4 regions of the Methylophilus sp. DMC18 genome follow, and region 4 is predicted to be linked to each of the others. Evidence: predicted binding sites of a transcription regulator. Region 4 holds the regulator's gene; each other region holds the start of a gene.
The links. Region 4 encodes sigma-54, which starts transcription at its own class of promoters, with help from an activator protein. Its sites were predicted from a motif close to TGGCACNNTTCCTGCT; they were not measured.

Region 1 (5,304 bases), on a different contig from region 4:
AACTCGTAGCCGGTCACATCGTCATAGATTAGGGTGCCATCCTTAACGTAGTGGGTGGTACGCTGATAGTCATCGTTGTGGCCAAACTCGTAGCCGGTACCCACTACTTCCATGCCCAAATCCTCATAGGCACCAATCACGTGACGGGGGCGCAGGCCACCGACAAACAGCATGACTTTTTTGCCTTGCAGGCGTGGTTTGTACTTGGCAATCACGGCATCGGTCAGTGCCTTGTATTTGGCAATGACCTGCTCTGTTTTCTCCTTGATACTGTCATCAAAGAAGCTGGCAATCTTGCGCAGGGATTCTTCGATTTTGGACGGGCCAAAAAAGTTGTACTCTACCCATGGAATCCCGTACTTCTCTTCCATGTGGCGGCTGATGTAGTTCATCGAGCGGTAGCAGTGCAGGATGTTGAGCTTGGCCTTGGGCGTGTTTTCCAGCTCGGCAATCGAGCCGTCACCGGACCATTGGGCGATCACGCGCAGGCCCATTTCTTCGAGCAGGATGCGGCTGGACCAGGCATCGCCACCGATGTTGTAGTCACCAATAATGGCCACGTCATACGGGCTGGACTCGAATTTGTTTTTGTCAGGGTCGGTTTTGTCAAACACAAAGTCGCGCACGGCGTCGTTGGCAATGTGGTGACCCAGCGATTGCGACACGCCACGGAAGCCTTCGCAACGTACAGGCACAATCACCTTGCCTTCGTACTCTTTGGCTTTTTTCTTGGACACGGCTTCGATGTCGTCGCCAATCAGACCAATCGGGCACTCGGACTGCACGGTAATCCCCTTGTTGAGGGGGAACAATACCTGAATTTCGTCAATGATTTTTTCCAGCTTTTTGTCACCGCCAAACACGATGTCTTTTTCCTGGAAGTCGGAGGTAAACTGCATGGTGCCGAAGGTGTCGATACCGGTGGTACCGATGTAGTAGTTACGGCGTGACGCCCAGGAATACTGGCCGCAACCGACCGGGCCGTGCGAGATATGCACCATGTCTTTAATCGGGCCCCATACCACGCCTTTGGAACCGGCGTAGGCACAACCACGGATGGTCATTACCCCTGGCAGCGATTTGATGTTGGATTTCACATCACACTCGGATTTGCCTTCTTCATACACATTCAAATGTTTTGCACGTTTTTTGGCGGACTTTTCAGGATAGGCTTTTAACACCTCCTGAATCAGCTCGGCGCCGTTGACTTTTGTTTCAGCAGTCGCACTCATCGTTGTCTCCTATGTTCGACTAAAAACCAGTGATAAAAAGAAACTTTTCAAAAATTGTTGAAATTGCCCGGAAGTAACCTCCTCAACTTTTGAAACCGTCTCTGGAGGGGTTGGCAAGGGGCAAAGCCCCCTGCCAAAGACTTATTAAGCTGCAGTCGCCGCTTTACCAATCAGTGTTTCATCCTCTTTCTTCATGATGCCGAAATCCATCAACAGGTCTTCCAGCTCATCCATGGTGATCGGGGTTGGGATGGTACCGTTACCGGCGTTGGCGTGAACTTTCTGCGCCAGTTGACGATATTCCTCAGCTTGCTTGGAGTCCGGGGCGTATTCCAGCACGGTCATACGACGCAACTCGGCGTGCTGCACCACGTTGTCACGTGGCACAAAGTGGATCAGCTTGGTACCCAGTTTGCCTGCCAGGGCTTCTGCCAGTTCCAGTTCCTTGTCAGTCTGGCGTTCGTTACATACCAGGCCACCCAGACGCACACCGCCGGAGTTGGCGTATTTCAGAATACCTTTAGAAATATTGTTGGCGGCATACATCGCCATCATTTCGCCGGACATGACGATGTAGATTTCCTGTGCCTTGTTTTCACGGATCGGCATGGCGAAACCACCGCACACCACGTCACCCAATACGTCGTAGGACACATAATCCACGCCGTCATAGGCGCCGTTTTCCTCGAGGAAGTTGATCGAAGTAATCACACCGCGACCAGCACAACCCACGCCAGGTTCTGGACCACCGGATTCCACGCAACGGATGTCGCGGTAACCGATTTTCATCACATCTTCGATTTCCAGATCCTCGACAGAACCCGCTTCTGCCGCCAGGGACAATACGGTGTCCTGTGCTTTTGCGTGCAGAATCAGGCGGGTAGAGTCGGCTTTAGGGTCGCAACCGACGATGAGGATTTTCTGACCCATTTCGGCCAACGCAGCCAGCGTGTTTTGAGAAGTGGTGGACTTGCCGATGCCACCTTTGCCATAAAATGCAATTTGACGTAATGCAGCCATAATTGAAGCTCCTTTAGGTTTAAATGAAAAATTCGTCGCTGTACGCAGCCATCTTCCGATTCCGAATCGCAACCTAATCACTTTTCTTATCAGGCGATGGATGGGTGTCGGCCATGTAGGCTGTGTATGGCAAGGAGCGTGCCAACAGAGAAAATAAAAATTAAGTGATTGATTATTATTGATATTTTAATAAAAACACAGACCACACCTCCTTAAATCCCCTCTGTCGCAAACACGACAAAAGCGGCGCCCAGCGTGCGGTATGAAACAAACCTTTCTGCATACGGTCAGCCGCCTTTCAATGCGTTGCTTCATGCATCAACTGGCCGCCAAGCCGCATCCAGGCTTGATCCTTGCCTTCTGCAGATCAATTGGCATAGCTGTTGGTATAACACTTGCTGAATCAGGACTATCTGTCAGTTCCTAGAGAGGTCAGGATGCATCAGCCATTACCCCCCATTAATCCGGCTTTGGATACCAGCCGACACAAGCCAATCGCGCAAATTCAAGGCAATCCGCACTTTGCACAAATCGGTGGAGAAGCTGCCATTACCCATCTGGTCGAGCGCTTTTATTTTCATATGAATACGGCACCAGAAGCTGCAGCGATCCGCGCCATGCATGCGGCAGACCTGTCCGAAACCAAGGCTGTTCTAGTGCAGTTTCTGATCGAATGGCTGGGTGGCCCCAAGGTGTATAGCAACACACGCGGACATCCGCGCTTGCGCCAGCGACATGCCATGTTTGGCATCGGCGAGGCAGAAAGGGATGCCTGGATGTTATGCATGCGACGTGCCGTGCTGGAGGTGGTGGCAGATGCCACGTTAAGGGCACAGTTGGATCAGGCTTTTTTAAAAACCGCAGACTTTATTCGTAACCAGCCAGCGTAACCCCTGGCTTCATTTCTTTAGGAGAACATTGTAATGACCACCATGGAAAGCACCATTTTCGGCAAACTCAATTCAGAGCACCGTTTGCAAAACCCAGTGTTTAAAGATGCCACCAAAGTGCCAGGGCGCTTTGGGTTTCGCGGCGAACTGGCGATTAAATTTGCTCCGCAAGTGGCTGATGAAGCGCGTCCACCTGAAATTACCTGTGACCAAGTCATGGCCTACGCGCAGGAAGGCGAAAATGGCATGCCATTTTTTACTGGCTATCTGCTGTCTTTCGGCTATCTGGAAATGCTGGTTGAAGCATTGAAAGATGCCCTGCTGCCTGAAGGAAAATACATCCTGTTTTGCAACAATATCGACCTCTTGAAAAAATACACGGTCAAGATGAACGGCAGCACTTTTTACATCCTGCCAATTGATGAGGCCACGGTTTATAACGAGTTGCTGGAACTGTTGCACCTGGAAAAGAATGATCTGAAAAAACTGGATACTGCGGGCAAACTGGATGCGGTGATTGCCAAGGCCATGAGTTTTAGCGCCAACTATCCGGAAATCACCTATGAAGAAGGCCTGCAATTGATGGGGCCAGTACGCAACCCCAACGAAAACCGCCCGGTTTAAGGCTACATCTCGCTGGCATGCAGGCGGAAGAAAGCCCGCAAGACTGGTACAGCACCAACCTGGTCGGTCTTCCGGCCGGATTGCTGGGCTCGGTCGCGTTTAACCGTCACCCGCAGCCCCTGCATATTGCCGGAGCACGCGAGACCCACGGCGGGCTGTTTCGTTTGCTGCACGCCAGCCACAACGCCGAAGAAGCCGCCGACAGGTTTGCCCACTATATGGCCATCGCCTTTGATTTGCAGCGGCCAGCCACAGCACAAGGCCCACGCCGTTTCAGACCCAGCTACCTCAAATTGCTGGAGGGCTGGGGCTTTGATGCCAACAGCCCGCAGGGGGCGGTGCTCAAGGGCTGGGTGGAGAGTCGCTTTGGCCTCGCGCCCAGCTTTCACCGCGCACCGCTGAGGCATTTCCCCTCCCCGGCCTGGGTCACCTATCTGGAAGAGAAGTTTTGCAGCCGCTTTCATAACTACAGCATCCATATGCAGCTTGATTTGTTATACGAGTATTGTCAGTTTGTGATTGCGCGTTTTGGCTTGCCGACCTCGCACCCCACACTGACCCTGTGGCGCGGCGTGAACCTCAACGAAGAACCGACCCTGGGGCAACATGGGCTGCGGGCCGGGCTGTGCAGGCTGCGTCTTAACAATCTGGTGTCGTTTACCCGCAACCGCGAGCGCGCCGACGAGTTTGGTGACTGGATATTGCAAGTGGAAGTGCCGCTGGTCAAACTGTTACTGTTTCCCGGCTTGCTGCAACACAGCCCACTGGGCGGCGAGGAAGAAGTCATCGCGCTGGGTGGCGAATACGAGGTCATGGCCCGCTATGCCTGACCTCATGCAACGTGCGCTGGGCGCATATCTGGGCATGGCCGTTGGCGATGCGCTGGGCGCGCCAGTGGAGTTTATGACTGCCAGAGAAATCGCCAGCCGAGGCCAGCATCGCGACATGACAGGCGGTGGCTGGCTCAAGCTCAAACCCGGTCAGATTACCGACGACACCGAAATGTCGCTGTGTCTGGGCCGCGCCTGGCTAAGCCACAATGGCTGGCATGCCGAAACGGCCGCACGCATGTTTGTTGACTGGCTGAAAAACCAGCCGATTGATGTGGGCAATACCTGCCGCCGCGGCATCCGCCGCTATTTGCTGGAAGGCAGCGTACAAGGCCCGCCTTCCGAAGCTGATGGCGGCAATGGTGCGGCCATGCGCATGGCACCCATTGCCATCGCCACCTATCACCTACCAGACCAGTTTGAAAAAATCACGCTGGCACAAGCGCACCTCACCCATCACCACCCATTGTCCGATGCCGCTTGCCTGACGCTGGGCAGCATGGTGCATGCACTGTTCAATGGCCAAGGTGGTGCGGCCTGCCGCTTGCTCGCGGCAGCACTGGTCAAACAGTACCCTGCATTCAAATTCGACCACTATCCGGGCCGGGCCAGCGGCTATATTGTTGACACGATGCAAACCGTGCTGCATTTTTTTCTCAACACTGACAATTTTGAAGACTGCCTGATTGGCACCGTCAACCAGGGTGA
Region 2 (5,304 bases), on a different contig from region 4:
CTGTATGAGCTTTTAAGCAGTGACTACGTTGATGGTGAGTTACAAATCATTTCGTTTGTGAACGAAGTTCCAAAATTTGGCATTTGCATGGCTGCCTCTATTCTGATTTCGGATTTATACGCCAGCTTTGCGGAAGGTGAGTTGCAACGGCAATATAAGATCCTTGGTCAACGGCTCGTTGCCCAAACCATGCGCGCACATGAAGGTCGCAATTTCGAGATCTAAACAACAAGTTCATATCAAGACTGTCTTTTAAACGGAATCTACCAGACTATGATTTTCGCCGTCCGGTTGCGAGCATCGTTAGGCCTAAAATAAGGAGCTTGGTTTGCCATTGCGAGCATTGCTAAACGGAGTAACAATACATGCCTTCGATTACCAAATCGATACATGGGATGCACTCAAGAAGAAATACAAAACAGAAAGTTTATCGATGCCTTGCTGTGGCGGCCATGCAGTTCCAAAAACTAGTAAGCATGGTATATTTTTCTTTGCACATAAGAGTGAAGCCGAATGCAGTGGCGACCCGGAAAGTCCTGAACACCTCTACTTAAAATACGTTCTTGCAAAAGCAGCATTAGCTCAAGGTTGGAGCATAACAACCGAATACAGAGGCTGTACACCAGATGGACAGGAGTGGATCGCTGATGTTCTTTGCGCAAAAGATGGAGTAACAGTTGCACTCGAAGCTCAGTTATCAAGCATTCCTTATCAAGAAATTATCTTAAGAACTGAGCGCTACTCACGCTCAAAGGTTAGAGCAGCATGGTTCGTCTACGTTCGGAAATTTCGGGAATGGAAAAGATATTCAAACAAGAAAACACCTATTTTTGGTATCAACAATATTAAACCAGGCGAAATTCCATTCCTTGAGCAATTTAACCTCCCTTTACTTAATTTCGCCTCAGCGCTATTAAATAAAAAGGTCACTTGGCAAGAAGAGCCATGGGAATATTCCATTCTTTACATAAATGATAATTGCTGGAAATGTAAAAGACCAGTTAAGCAGGTCTACGGAAGCAATATTGATGTTTATGGTGAGTCAGCCAAAACAGTACCTAATGCGTCAACAGTTCTCAGCAGTCTAAAGCAGATCATATCCAACGAAGAGCTGCGAGAGTTGGGGCTTAACACAATAGGGCGACATGAAAATCTTAAAGGAAACGCTCCTGGATTTCCATATTGCAACGAATGCTTTTACTGCGGGGCTCCACAAAATAATCACTACTTGCTCCACCATATTCAGATTGGTGACAGAACGGCAGGTGAAACTTTATTCAAATCGCCAAGGGAAAGCAGTGGAGAGTGGAAAATGAGCAACCATGAAATTTGATTTCCAGTCTACGCCAACTCATGAGCTACAACACCAAAATGCCTTCCACCTAACATTACGTTGAACTTGGGGCTCAATATCGAGTTGCCAAACCTACATATTTATCCATCATTCATAAAAGCCCGCACCGCGGGCTTTTATGTTTTTAAGTTATAAATATATTGTTATATATTATTTATTTGAATTTAAACCGCTTGATATATTGCAATCCAACAAGGTTATTGAAGGATTGAGATGTATAAGTGGTCAAAAGTTATTCCAGTAGCAATCGCTTTTTCGTTTGGTAATGCGTGGGCGACCGATGGTTATTTTTCGCATGGCTATAGTGTTCGCTCTCAAGGCGTGGGTGGCGTGGGCATCGCTTTGCCACAAGATGCGCTGGCGGCGGCAGCCAACCCGGCGGGCATGGGGAAAGTCGGGAGTCGTGTGGATGCGGGCGTGACTTGGTTTAGGCCTGTGCGTGAATCGGAGATTGAAGGCAGTGGTGCGCCAGGAGCCAATGGGACTTATAAAGGCAATGATAGCCAGAATTTCTTTATTCCAGAGCTAGGCTACAACACGCAGTATTCTGAGGATGTCACGCTGGGTGTGAGTGTTTACGGTAATGGCGGCATGAATACTGACTACAAAAACGGTATTCCGCTGTTTAACAGTAATGGTCGCCGCACGGGCGTGGATTTGGCGCAGGTGTTTGTGGCGCCTACCGCCACTTGGAAGGTGCAAGAGCATCACACCCTAGGGGTTTCCCTGAATCTGGCTTATCAGCGGTTTGAAGCCAAGGGGCTGCAAAACTTTAGCAATGCCAGTAGTTCGTCAGCCAATCTGACCAACAACGGTCATGATGATTCTTATGGTGTGGGCGTGCATATTGGCTGGCTGGGTGAGATCACGGATGCCGTGACGCTGGGGGCCACTTATCAGAGCCGTACTTACATGAGCCGGTTTGACAAGTACAAGGGCTTGTTTGCCGAGCAGGGTGATTTCGATATCCCCTCCACCTATGGCGTGGGTGTGGCGGTCAAGGTAACGCCGGCGTTGACGCTGGCCGCGGATTTTCAACGCATCAATTACAGTGAGGTAGATGCGGTGGGTAACGCCTCTTTATCTAACTTGAGCAATGGCTTGGGTAACGATAATGGCGCCGGGTTTAACTGGCAGGATGCCAAGGTGTATAAAATCGGTGCGTTGTATCAATATAGCCCGGCGTTGATTTTACGTGCAGGCTATAACCATGTCGATCAGCCGATTAGAGCGGGCGATACGCTGTTTAATATCCTGGCGCCGGGCGTGGTGAAAGATCATGTGTCGATTGGCGCGACTTGGGTGCTGAGTCCGCAATCCGAAGTCTCGTTTGCTTACACGCATGCCTTTGAAAATACGGTGCGTGGTCAAAACTCGATTCCTGCTGGATTTGGTGGAGGGGACGCCAATGTGCGCATGTATCAGGATGCACTAGGCGTTGCTTATACCTGGAAACTTTAGGTTTCGTGCTTCTCTCTGCCGGGGTCGGCAGTATAATTCAAAGCCACAATGAGAATTTTGTGGCTTTTTTTATGTCTGACACATTCTTGCTGTAGGCTTGCTTTTTGCTTTTGCTAACTGAAAGCAATTCAATGAATCAAACTCAAGGGGAAGATGCATGACTGCCAATGTGAAAAAAACACCTAAATCCAAGACACCCGTAGAAGCTGCGCAACCGGTTGAAGAGTTTTTGCTGGAGCAATTGCCTATCCCCCAGGCGTTACGTAACCACCTGACTTTTTCTATTGGTAAATCAAACTCTTGGGCCACGGCGCGTGACTGGTATCAAACCGCCGCTTTTACCGTGCGCGACCACTTGATGAGCCGCTGGGTGAATACACGTGATGCTTATCGAGACGCCAATACCAAGCGCGTTTATTATTTATCTCTGGAGTTTTTGATTGGCCGCATGCTGTCAAACGCCGCACTGAATTTGGGCATTGCACCCGATCTAAGCGGAGGCTTGCAGGAGATTGGCCAAAAGCTGGAAGGCGTGGCAGAGATGGAGCCTGATGCGGCGTTGGGTAATGGCGGCCTGGGCCGCTTGGCTGCCTGTTTTGTCGACTCGATGGCGACCATGGATATTCCGGCTACCGGCTATGGCATCCGTTACGACTACGGCATGTTTAGGCAAACCATCGAGAAAGGCCAGCAAAAAGAAAATCCTGATAACTGGTTACGGTATCAGAATATCTGGGAGATTCAGCGCCCCGAGCATACTTGCGAGGTGAAGTTTTATGGCCGCGTGTTGCATGTACACACCGAGCGTGGCGTGGAGCATCACTGGGTTGATCATGAAACGGTGGTCGCCATGCCTTATGATGTGCCTGTGCCTGGCTATGGCACGCAGACTGTGAATAATCTGCGCTTATGGTCTGCCAAGGCTACCAATGAGTTTGACTTGAAATCGTTTAACGAAGGTAACTACGAAAAATCGGTAGAAGGCCGTCACGGTGCCGAAACCATCTCGCAAGTGCTCTATCCAAATGACACCTCCGAGTCGGGCAAGGTGTTGCGCCTCAAGCAGCAATACTTCTTTGTTTCGGCCTCTACACAGGATATTTTGCATCGCTTTACCAATTACAACTCGGATTGGAACACCTTGCCTGACAAGGTCTCCATTCAGTTGAATGATACCCACCCAGCGATTGCCGTGGCCGAAATGATGCATCAATTGGTCGATCATTATCACTTGCCTTGGGACCGTGCGTGGACGCTGGTCACCAAAATGTTTGCCTACACCAACCACACCTTGATGCCAGAAGCCCTGGAAACCTGGTCGGTGGACATGTTTGGACAATTGTTGCCTCGTCATCTCGAGATTATTTATGAGATCAATCACCAGTTTTTGCAAATGGTGAATCAGCACTTCCCGGGTGATACCGGCTTGTTGCAGCGTGTGTCCATCATCGACGAAACCCACGGCCGCCGTGTGCGCATGGCGCATCTGGCGATTGTCGGTAGCCATACCGTGAACGGCGTGGCCGAGCTGCACAGCGAGTTGTTGAAAACCACGCTGTTTGCTGACTTCAACAAAATTTATCCTGGCAAGTTCACCAATGTGACCAATGGCATCACGCCCCGCCGCTGGTTGAACCAGGCCAACCCTTTGCTGACAGAATTGCTGACCAAGCAAATCGGCACCGGCTTTCAGAAGGACCTGAGCCTGATCAAGCAGATTGAGCCGTTTGCAGAGAATGCGGCGTTCAGAAAAGCGTTCCGCGAAGTGAAAAAGGCCAATAAGCAGCGCCTGGCCGACAAGATTTTGCAGAAGACGGGTATTGCGGTCAGCGCGGATGCCTTGTTTGACGTGCAAATCAAGCGTATTCATGAGTACAAGCGCCAGTTGCTCAATGTGCTGCATGTGATCACGCTGTATAACCGGATTCGTAGCGGTCATGCCAGCCATCATACGCCGCGTGTGATCATTTTTGCGGGCAAGGCGGCACCGGGCTACTGGTTGGCCAAGCAGATCATCCGCCTGATCAACGATGTAGCGGTGATGATCAATAACGACCCGGCGGTCAAAGACCAGTTAAAAGTGGTGTTTTATCCTAACTACGAGGTCAGTGCGGCAGAAATCCTGTTCCCGGGCGCCGACTTATCCGAGCAAATTTCGACCGCAGGTACCGAGGCCAGTGGCACCGGTAATATGAAAATGGCGCTCAATGGGGCCTTGACCATAGGTACGCTGGATGGCGCCAATGTGGAGATCATGGAAGAGGTCGGCAGTGAAAATATCTTTATTTTTGGCCTGACCACACCAGAAGTGGCGCAGCTGAAAGCCAGCGGCTACAACCCGTGGGATTATTACCACGGCAATGCTGAGCTCAAGCAGGTGATCGATATGATTGCCAATGGCTATTTCTCGGTGGAGGAGCCATCACGCTACCAGGCCATTATTGATACCCTGTTGCACAAAGGCGATCAATACTTGTTACTGGCCGATT
Region 3 (5,304 bases), on a different contig from region 4:
AGACAGTAAGTGTTTGATTTGATACACGACTCAAGCATTCCCATATTTAAAACCCGGTCATTTTGACCACGCAGGGCTGCTTGTGATGAAAGAGGAAGGTTATGCAAGACAACATTATTCTGGCGGGTGGCTGCTTTTGGGGCATGCAGGATTTAATCAGAAGACTGCCTGGCATCATTAGCACACGGGTAGGTTATACCGGCGGTGAGGTGCCCCATGCCACTTACAAAAATCATGGCAACCATGCCGAGGCGATTGAGATTGTATTTGATCCCGCGCAGATCAGCCTGCGGCAATTACTGGTGTTTTTCTTTCAGATTCACGACCCGACCACGCCTAACCGCCAGGGGAACGATTTGGGTCCCTCTTACAGATCAGCCATTTTTTATGCATCAGCAGAACAGAAAGCTGTTGCCGAACAATTGATCACTGAAATGAACGCCTCAGGCATCTGGCCCGGCAAAATTGTCACCGAGCTTACGCCCGCAACAGATTTCTGGCTGGCAGAACCGGAGCATCAGGATTATCTGCTGCGTTACCCCAACGGCTACACCTGCCACGGCCTGAGACCGCAGTGGATATTGCCGCAAGATATTGCAACAGCAAGCTGGTTATAAACCAGGCATGAACATTATTCTGGCGTTACGGTGGGCGGCTGCTTGGTCACGGCCGAAGGTTTGCGTGCTTTAGGATAATGGCGTCTGGCAGGATGATGCAGAAAAGTCGCCAACTCATTCAAGGCCAATTGATAGACCTCGCGCTTGAATTCGATGACATCCTCCAGCGGCACCCAATACTCACTCCAGCGCCAGGCATCAAACTCGGGATGCTCGGTCGCGCGCAATGACACATCACTGTCACGCCCGATCAGGCGCAACAAAAACCAGATCTGTTTTTGTCCTTTGTAGCTTCCGCGCCACTCGCGCTTGACCCAACTGGTAGGCACGTCATAGCGCAACCAGTCACGTGTACGGCCCAGAATTTTAACGTGCTCAGGCTTGAGGCCAACCTCTTCCATCAATTCACGATACATGGCTTGCTCAGGCGTTTCACCATATTTGATGCCGCCTTGCGGAAACTGCCATGCATGTTCCCTGATACGCTTGCCCCAAAACACCTGATTGTGCGTATTGCAAAGCACAATTCCGACGTTTGGACGGTATCCATCACGATCTAACATAAAAAACTGCCTTCAATATTTCATGCAATTTTTTCACACTTTAGCCTTTAATGAAAGGACAACCGTCAAAAGCATGCGCAAGCCCGGCAAGGTGTATAAAATTGAAAAGCAGACTCGCCAATTTATTTAAAATCCATCATGCGCCCCATGAAAACACTGTCAACCAGAGACAAGACCATGCGTTGTTTGCCCATGCTCAAGCGATTTTCAACCAGATTTATGACCGGGCTCTCGATCCGTCTCCCGTTGGCAAGTATGAAGTTTTTTGCCCCCCTCTTGCTTGGTGTGCCCATTTTCGCGTTAGCGGGCAACCTCGCTTACATCACAAATCAAGGCAGTGACAGCGTATCCGTGCTGGACATCGCCAGTAAGCAAGTCACGCGTACCATTGCGGTGGGCAAAGCCCCGGTCGGGGTGGCTATCGCACCTAAAAAGCAGCGCGTGTATATCAGCAACGCTAATAGCCAAACCGTGTCAGTCATCAATAGTGCCACCCAACAAACGCTGCAAGAAATCCCGGTCAATGCCCAAGCCGTTGGCATTGCTTTAAGCCGCGACGAGAAAACCTTGTACGTGGCCGATTGGGGTGGTGAGCAAGTGATTGCAGTGGATACTGCGCATCCTGAAAAACAGCAAACCTTCAAAGCGGGCAAAACCCCTTCCGGCTTGCTGGTCAGTGCAGATAACAAAAAGCTGTTTATCGCCAACCGCGACAGTGACGATGTCACCGTGGTCGATACCAAAACCTTGAAAACCATCGCGCAAGTGCCCGTTGGCCTACATCCTTTTGCTCTGAGCTTGAGCCCGGATGGTAAAACCGTGTTTGTCGTTAATGTGGTCAGCAACACGCTGACCTTGCTGAATGTAGAGACCTATCAGGCCAGCACCGTCAAAACCGGGCAACACCCTTATGGCGTGGCGATCAGCCCAGATGGCCGTCGTGCTTACGTGAGCAACAATCACGCCGAAAGCGTATCGGTGATTGATTTGACCAACGGCAACACCATCAAAACCATCGCCGTGGGCGAATATCCAGAAGGCATTGAATACGACAAAGCCAGCAATCAGGTACTGGTCGTCAACTGGGGTACTGACAATGTCTCCATCATTGATGCACTCACCAATACCGTGACGCAAACGATCAGCAGTCCCAAGTTATGCCGCTCTTTCGGGCAATTTATTCTCGAAGCAAAATAGCAAGAAAAGGGCTGTGCAGAGCCAAAGCAACCTATTTTTTGATTTTTTCACAGGATGACCAATGAATTAGTCGCAAAGAAGTTTATTTTTGGGTAAAGTCTCGGATTGTTTTTTAAAACACTTTGACCGCTTACCGATCCACGCCGAGCTTTAGTTTTAAAAGTCTGTAAATTTCAGGAGATATGTAATGAAAAAATTTCTAGGCATGATTGCTGTTTCTTTATTGCCGTTGATCCCCCTCACTGCTGGTGCACACGGTGCAGCAGCCTTACGCTTTGAAAAAAGCGTCACCATCAAAGCGCCTGCTGCAAAAGTATGGGCATTGGTCAAAGACTTTGGTAACGAACAAGCCTGGCACGCTGGTGTTGCGTCTACCACCGTAGAGCAGAAAAAAGATGAAAACGGCGACGATGCCACCTACCGCACCGTCAAACTGAAAAACGGCGGCGTCATGTACGAAAAACTGCGTTTCATTGATGACGCTGGCATGCGCGTTAAATATGAATATGTGTATGAAAAAAGTACATTACAGTTTGCTAACTTTTACCCAATGATCACAGTGACTGCCAACGGCAATGACACCGTCGTTTCAGTCAAAGGCAGCTACACTCGCGCCGATTCCTCCAACATTCCAAAGCCTGAGCAAAATGATGATGCCGCGACCAAGGCGCTCGACGACTTTTTTGATCCAGGTCTCGAAAGCCTGAAAAAGGTTGCCGAATCGGGAAAGTAATTAGCCAGGGTTCTGGAAAAAAATCGCAAGGCAACAGTAAACCCTGGTGGAAATTCTGGTAAGTCTTACATTGTAAACAACACTGTTTTTGCAAATCAGTCACGGCCAAAAGCAAGCGACTGGCACCAAGTAAAGGGATTGTGTACCACACAATCCCTTTTTTGCATTTAGCCAAACCACCTGCCCAAAACCATCACCTACTCTGTCAAAGATGGGCAAAGCCTGTCACTTTCTGTCAGCTTAACTAATCGCAACCAAGCCCTCACTTTTTAAATTCAATTCGAAGAAATAAAGCACAAAAACCCTTTAATTCATATTTTTCAATCAGTTACAAACCACAAAAGCGGATTGGCACACCTGTTGCTTTAGGGTTAGCCAACACTGTTGAAAAAGCAGTGACTTAAACAAAGAAGTAACTGACTTTAAACTTGACTTGAAGGAAAACATGATGAAAAAACACGCACAACAAGGTTTTACCCTGATTGAATTGATGATCGTGGTAGCGATTATTGGTATTTTGGCTTCTGTGGCGATTCCCGCTTATACCGATTATGTAAACGAGGCACATGATGGCGCATGTTTAGCAGAAGCCTCAGCATACTCTAAACGTGCTTATACGTCCTTAACTCTTAAACCTAATGTTGCAGTAGCTAACTACCCCGCAGGCGCTTGCGCAGCGGTCAACGCGCCAGCAACAGTCAACGATACACTAACATTCACACCCGTAAACGGTAGTGCAAATAAAACTTATACATGTGATTTAGCAAAAGCAGGCTCTTGCAGCTAGTTAAGTAACATTAAGGTATTAATGAAAAAACCCTGTTCAAATTACAGGGTTTTTTCACATCCAACTTGCACCCTTGTTTTTTTCTAAGATTCGTTTTTATATTAGATCACTAACGACATGCTCGAAAATATCATCAGCCAGTATAACGCTTCTCAGGCATCCATTATCTGGCTTCATGGCCTAGGTGCCGACGGCCATGACTTTGAGCCTGTGGTACAGATGCTCAACCTGTCCCACATAAAATTTATCTTACCTCATGCCCCCTATCGTCCAGTTACTCTGAATAACGGCTATGAGATGCGTGCCTGGTATGACATTTTTGGGCTACAGCCGGATAGCCCGCAAGATGAAGCCGGGATTAACAGCATGCGAGCGACATTAAATGCGATGATAGAAGCCGAAATTGCGCAGGGCATCCCGTCGCACCGCATTTTACTCGCAGGGTTCTCGCAAGGCGGCGCGATGGCTTTGCATACGGCAACGCGTTTTCCGCAAACGTTGGCAGGCGTACTGGCGCTTTCCACTTATTTACCCTTAAAGAGCCAGCTCTCTCAAGAAAAACACCCAGCCAACCAGCAGTGCCCGATCTGGATGGCGCATGGGCGCTTTGATAGTGTAATCACACTGGCAACTTCGCAAGCGTCGCGGCAAACACTGGAGGCCGCAGGCTATGCGGTGGAATGGCATGAATACGATATGCCGCATAGTGTGTGCGACGAAGAGATCAACGATATCCGCCAATTTTTGCTCAAGGTGCTGCCGCCAGCGCAATAACCCTATCTTGAGAATAATCCCGCAAGCAGGGGGAGTTTTGTTAAAATAGCCAGCGTTTTCATAGGCCTATTTTCATGAGTGCTCCCAAAAAAACACCGTCTGCGGTGAGTGATCAACCCAGTTTTGCCGAACGTCTGGCGGCGCTAGAAACCATCGTCAAGCGCATGGAGTCAGGCGAATTGCCGCTGGAGGCCTCGCTGGCAGCCTACACTGAGGGCGTGCAATTGTTACAAGCTTGCCAGACCTCTTTAGAGCAAGCAGAACAAACCGTGATGCTGCTTAACCAACAACAGCAACTGATGCCCTTCGAAGCGAATTAACCCGCCAGCCACTTTACTGTTTATTCATGACTACTTCTGCTTTTGTCTTTGATCACTGGGCACGCGCACATCAACAACATGTGGAGCAGGTGCTGGCTCGCCTCTTGCCAAGTGACCAAGTATTGCCTGAGCGCCTGCACCAGGCCATGCGTTATTCGGTGCTGGGTGGGGGTAAACGGGTCCGCGCCTTATTGAGTTATGCCGCAGCAGAACTGGCAGGCACCTCCAGAATAACGGCTGATGCCAGTGCGGCAGCTGTCGAGTTGATTCACGCCTTTTCATTGGTGCATGACGATATGCCATGCATGGATGA
Region 4 (5,304 bases):
CGCCCCGTTGCGAGGTGAGCACGGCATCCACCCCGTCCAGGCTGGTACCGGACATCAGTCCAATAAACAAACGTGGCTGGGAGCGATCGGCAGAAACTTGCATGGGTGTCATTTTAACACTGCTCCAGCCGCGCTTACAGAAATGCATGGGATTACGTTAAAATAGCTGTTTTACTTATTTGAGACGGTGCCATCAGTGCGCATCGTTGTATTTGACGGATACCCGCATGACCGATACCAAACAACCCTCATCTGAAGTGCCAGCATTGAGCCCAGAAATTGCCAAGGCGTTGGCCATTATCAAGCGTGGCGCAGATGAGTTACTGATCGAGCAGGAGCTGGTCGAGAAACTGAAAACAGGCAAGCCGTTACGTGTGAAAGCAGGCTTTGACCCTACCGCGCCCGACTTGCACCTGGGTCATACCGTCCTCATTAATAAATTGCGCCAGTTGCAGGATCTGGGCCATCAGATTTTATTCCTGATCGGTGACTTTACCGGCATGATTGGTGACCCGACTGGCAAAAGCGCCACCCGTCCACCCTTAACCGTGGAGCAGGTCAAGGCCAACGCCGATACCTATGCCGCACAAGTCTTCAAGATTCTTGATCCTGCCAAAACCGAAATTGTCTTTAACTCCAACTGGTTAAGTGAACTTGGCGCGGCGGGGATGATTAAACTGGCTGCCAGCCATACCGTGGCCCGCATGCTGGAGCGCGATGACTTCTCCAAACGCTTCAAGGGTAATCAACCGATTGCGATTCACGAGTTTCTGTACCCGTTACTGCAAGGATATGATTCGGTCGCCCTGCAAGCGGATCTTGAGCTCGGTGGTACCGACCAGAAGTTTAACCTGCTCATGGGGCGTGAGTTGCAAAAGCAGGCCGGCCAGTCGCAGCAATGTGTGCTGATGATGCCGCTGCTGGAAGGGTTGGATGGCGTCAATAAAATGTCTAAATCACTCGGTAACTACATTGGCATTAGCGAGGCGCCAGAGACTATTTTTGCCAAGATCATGTCGATTTCAGATGAACTGATGTGGCGCTATATTGATTTGCTGTCTTTTGCGACGCTGGAAACCATTGCCGAATGGAAGGCGCAAGTCGCCAGCGGTGAAAATCCCCGCAATATCAAGGTCGGCTTTGCCCAAGAAATTGTGGCGCGTTTCCATGGTCAAGCCGCGGCTGAAAAAGCCTTGCAGGACTTCCAGACCCGTGCCAAAGGCGGCATCCCGGATGACGTGCCCGAAGTTGAAGTGACCATTGAAGGCGAGAGCATCGGCATTAGCCAATTGTTAAAACAGGCGGGCTTGGTTGAAAGCACCAGTGAAGCCATGCGCGCAGTGCAGCAAGGCGGCGTCAAGCTCGACAGCGTCAAGGTGGATGATAAGAATCTGCCTTTGACTAAAGGTGTGACAGTGATCGCCCAGGTGGGTAAACGTAAATTTGCCAAGATCACAATCAGGTGATTTGAGCTGAGAAACAAAAAAGGCCGCATCTGCGGCCTTTTTTGTTTAGAGCGTTTTGCGCAAGTTCGCGGGCGGAATATTCAGGGACTCGCGATATTTGGCTATGGTACGGCGGGCAACGACGATACCTTGTTGTGCCAGTGTGTCGGTGATCTGGTTGTCCGACAAAGGCTTTTTCGGGTTTTCTTCGGCCACCATTTGCTTGATCAAGGCGCGGATAGCGGTGGCAGAGCAGGAGCCGCCTGCATCTGTGGCCACCGAGCTGCCAAAGAAGTATTTGAGTTCATAGACGCCACGCGGTGTGAGCATATACTTATGTGTGGTGACGCGGGAAACTGTGCTTTCATGCAAGTCGAGTTCTTCGGCGATTTCACGCAGCACCAGTGGCCGCATGGCAATTTCACCATGTTCAAAGAAGTTGCGCTGGCGATCTACAATGGCTTGTGACACGCGCAAAATGGTCGAGAAGCGCTGCTGGATATTTTTAATCATCCACTTGGCTTCCTGCATCTGGCTTTGCAGGTATTGGCCTGAACTCTCGCGGTTGCGCTTGAGGATGTCCGCATACATCTGGTTGATGCGCAGTTTGGGGATCACGCCATCATTTAAGGAGGCGACCCAAATGCCCTTGATTTTTTTAACCACCACATCGTGCTGGATAAAGTGATCGTGACTAAAGCTGGAAAACTCGCTGCCGGGTCTGGGGTTTTGCTGGCGGATCAGGTGCTGCGCCGCCTTGAGTACCGCTTCATCGCAACCAAGCACCTTGCGCAGTTTGACAAAGTCTTTGTTGGCCAGCAGCGCCAGGTGGTCTTTGGCAATGGCAATGGCAGTTTGCAAGTGTGGCGTTTCTTGCGGCAAACGCGTCAGTTGCAAGAGCAGGCACTCGCGTAAATCGCGCGCACCAACGCCTACAGGGTCCAGATTCTGGATCAGCTTGAGGGCGGTTTCCAGTTCCAGCAGCTCGACCTCAAGTTCGAGCGGCAAGTGCTCTACAATCTCCTGCAGATCTTGCTCCAGATAGCCATCATCAGTGATGCTATCCAGTAGCAGTTTGACCAGGCTCATGTCTCGTTGCGACAAATGTGCCAGTTGTATCTGGTCAATCAGATGCTCGCGCAAACTGATGCTGGTGGTTTCCTGTCTGGAAAAGTCACTGTCTTCGTCTTCCTGATGATTGCGTCCGGCTTCGTCCCAGTTGCTGGTGCTGCCAAACTCTTCATAATCATCTTCAAACTCTGGCGGCGTGAATTCCTCGTTTAAATTGGGCAGGTCGCTCTCGCTCCCGCCCAGCTCATCGTGCAAGTCTTCACGCAGACTTTCTGCCGGTGCGGTGATCTCTTGCTGTGTTGCCATGTCAAACGAGCTGGCATCTGTCGGCTCAGCTTCTACAGTGGGGGGAGGCGGTGTGTTATCTTCAAACTCGCCTTCTTCACCGTCTGACATTTCCAGTAACGGGTTTTCCTGCAGGATGGTTTCCAGTTCCTGGTTCAGTTCCAGCGTGGAAAGTTGCAGCAAACGGATCGATTGCTGCAGCTGCGGCGTCAGCGCCAGATTTTGCGAAATACGTAATTGCAGGTTCTGTTTCATGACGGATTACAGCCTAAAATTCTTGCCCAGATACACTTCACGCACACCTTCGTTCTGAATGATTTCATCGGGCGTGCCTGCTGCAAACACAGCGCCTTCATTGACAATATAAGCGCGGTCACAGATATCCAGCGTTTCGCGCACATTGTGGTCGGTGATTAAAATACCAATATTCTGACTGCTCAGGTAGCGGATGATTTTCTGGATTTCGATCACCGCAATCGGATCAATCCCGGCGAACGGTTCATCCAGCAAAATAAATTTAGGGTCAGTGGCCAGGCAGCGCGCAATTTCAACGCGTCGACGTTCGCCACCAGACAAGCTGACGGCCTGACTGTTGCGGATGTGCTGGATATGCAATTGATCCAGCAAGGACTCAAGCCTCGCCTCACGCTGCTCTTCCGTATAGGGACGGGTTTCAAGAATGGCGAGGATGTTGTCGGTTACGCTGAGCTTGCGAAAAATGGATGCTTCTTGGGGCAGATAAGCCAGGCCCATGCGCGCGCGCTCATGCATGGGCGCGCGGCTCACGTCGGCGCCATTCAGCGTAATGTTGCCTTCATCCAGCGCAACCAACCCGACAATCATGTAAAAGCTGGTGGTTTTGCCTGCCCCGTTGGGACCCAGCAAGCCGATCACTTCGCCACTGCGTAACTCAAGCGTCGTGTTTTTGACGACGGTACGGCCCTGATAGGTTTTTTTCAGGCGGTTGACCTGCAAATGGTTCTGATCTGCTGCCATGGTTTCCATCTTTATGCTTACTCTTTGCCTTGCTCACCAGTGTTTTCGGCAGGGGCAGGTTCGACCTTGAGTTGCAAGGAGCGATTCATCCGTAACCCCTGTTGAGAGGTTGGCTTGTTGTCAATGACAGGCGGTGTGGTTTTATTTTTAGGCTGTATGGTGGCCTTGACGCGGCTGCCAGCCGTTCCGTTCGGGTTGGCTTTTGTGCCGCCAATCACCTCGGCATACTCGGCGTTGGCGTCGTAGCTAATGTAGTCCCCGGTCACGATGTCTTCACCACGTTTAACCCAGGCATTGGTATACAGTTGCACTTTATCCATGCGGGCGTTGTATTCGATACGTTGACCACTGCCTTGCATCCACTCGTCTTTACCGGTGCGTTTTTGCTTGAATGTGGTGGGGTTGCCGGTACAGGTGCTATGTTGAAAGCCGTCCTGATCCTCGCGTACGATCATTTTGTCCGCCTTGATTTGCAAGGTGCCCTGATTAAGAATCACGTTGCCCGTGTAGATACTGATTTTTTTAGCATCGTTCACGGTCACGGTATCCGCCTCAAGCTCTATTGGTTGATCTCGGTCGGATTCTTCGGCCAGCACACTCAGCGGCATGGACAATAGCGCCCATACGCTCATGCAGATCGCTAAAAATAAGGGCTTGTGCGTGTTCAACTCATTTCTCCATAATCAACGGTCATTGGCGTTCTGTGTTTGACGCCTGGGCCGGGCTTGCCAAATTGCTGGCGACGGGTGGACGCTCATAATGCACATGCACCCGGTTAAACAATTGCATGGTATCAGCCCGGTTATCAAAACGCATGCCCGTGCCTGTAATCACTGTCGCAGGTTTTTGGCGGATGACCACCGGCTGGTCTGTGTGTGCCACCTCGGTGTCCGGCTCCAGCCAAAGCCGCTCGGTTTGCATTTGTGTTTCTGGCTTGGTGGCAGAGGCTTGGCGGATCACCTTGACCTGTTTGCTAAACTCCACCAGTTTACCATTGGCGGAAACACGTCCTTGCTGACCATAAATTTGCGTGTAAGGCTTGTTCAGGCCAAACTGGGTAAAGCGTGGCCGCTGCAATTCTGTATAGTCATTGGCAGGAAAGTGGCGCATTTTTGCGGCCGCCAGTACATATTTGGTATTACCGGACGCATCCGTGCGGGTACTCACAAAGTTGTACAACATGTAGTCCGGCGCTTGGCGATTAAGTATGTTCATTTTGAGTGCTTGCTCTTGTACATTCTGGTTAATCCAGAAGGTCAGCAGCGCCAGCAACAGCATTAACGCAATCGGCAACAAAATGGGGTGTTTAAGCATGCCTGAATTCTAATGCCTGTTTAAGCTAAACGACTTTGGCTTTCAATAAGTCATGCATATTGAATGCCCCTACCAACTGCCCTTGGGCATCTACTGCCAAAAAGCCATTTATTTTGTGGTGCTCCATCATGTTAACTGCTTCAACCGCCATCTGATTCGTCTCCAGCAAATACGGCTGTTTGTTCATCACGGT

Region 1: a site for sigma-54 is predicted at 2,381-2,396, ahead of nifH (nitrogenase iron protein). Genes of this name have one in related genera too.
Region 2: a site for sigma-54 is predicted at 2,909-2,924, ahead of ACT53G_RS14000 (glycogen/starch/alpha-glucan phosphorylase). Genes of this name have one in related genera too.
Region 3: a site for sigma-54 is predicted at 3,460-3,475, ahead of ACT53G_RS08630 (pilin). Genes of this name have one in related genera too.

The regions. Positions count from the first base shown of each region.
Region 1 is NZ_JBQUZE010000001.1:114,911-120,214, reverse strand. Features, by position in the region: gene nifD (nitrogenase molybdenum-iron protein alpha chain) at 1-1,232, opposite strand, end outside; gene nifH (nitrogenase iron protein) at 1,377-2,252, opposite strand; gene ACT53G_RS00560 (group II truncated hemoglobin) at 2,690-3,142, shown strand; gene ACT53G_RS00555 (hypothetical protein) at 3,176-3,766, shown strand; gene ACT53G_RS00550 (NAD(+)--dinitrogen-reductase ADP-D-ribosyltransferase) at 3,784-4,596, shown strand; gene draG (ADP-ribosyl-[dinitrogen reductase] hydrolase) at 4,601-5,304, shown strand, end outside.
Region 2 is NZ_JBQUZE010000006.1:163,202-168,505, forward strand. Features, by position in the region: gene ACT53G_RS13985 (hypothetical protein) at 1-225, shown strand, start outside; gene ACT53G_RS13990 (competence protein CoiA) at 329-1,333, shown strand; gene ACT53G_RS13995 (OmpP1/FadL family transporter) at 1,568-2,815, shown strand; gene ACT53G_RS14000 (glycogen/starch/alpha-glucan phosphorylase) at 2,973-5,304, shown strand, end outside.
Region 3 is NZ_JBQUZE010000003.1:339,140-344,443, reverse strand. Features, by position in the region: gene msrA (peptide-methionine (S)-S-oxide reductase MsrA) at 102-617, shown strand; gene ACT53G_RS08645 (RNA pyrophosphohydrolase) at 632-1,180, opposite strand; gene ACT53G_RS08640 (YVTN family beta-propeller repeat protein) at 1,328-2,377, shown strand; gene ACT53G_RS08635 (SRPBCC family protein) at 2,565-3,110, shown strand; gene ACT53G_RS08630 (pilin) at 3,556-3,897, shown strand; gene ACT53G_RS08625 (alpha/beta hydrolase) at 4,015-4,671, shown strand; gene xseB (exodeoxyribonuclease VII small subunit) at 4,746-4,991, shown strand; gene ACT53G_RS08615 (polyprenyl synthetase family protein) at 5,018-5,304, shown strand, end outside.
Region 4 is NZ_JBQUZE010000007.1:4,274-9,577, reverse strand. Features, by position in the region: gene ACT53G_RS14090 (anhydro-N-acetylmuramic acid kinase) at 1-103, opposite strand, end outside; gene tyrS (tyrosine--tRNA ligase) at 228-1,466, shown strand; gene ACT53G_RS14080 (RNA polymerase factor sigma-54) at 1,512-3,056, opposite strand; gene lptB (LPS export ABC transporter ATP-binding protein) at 3,063-3,806, opposite strand; gene lptA (lipopolysaccharide transport periplasmic protein LptA) at 3,815-4,429, opposite strand; gene lptC (LPS export ABC transporter periplasmic protein LptC) at 4,488-5,111, opposite strand; gene ACT53G_RS14060 (KpsF/GutQ family sugar-phosphate isomerase) at 5,137-5,304, opposite strand, start outside.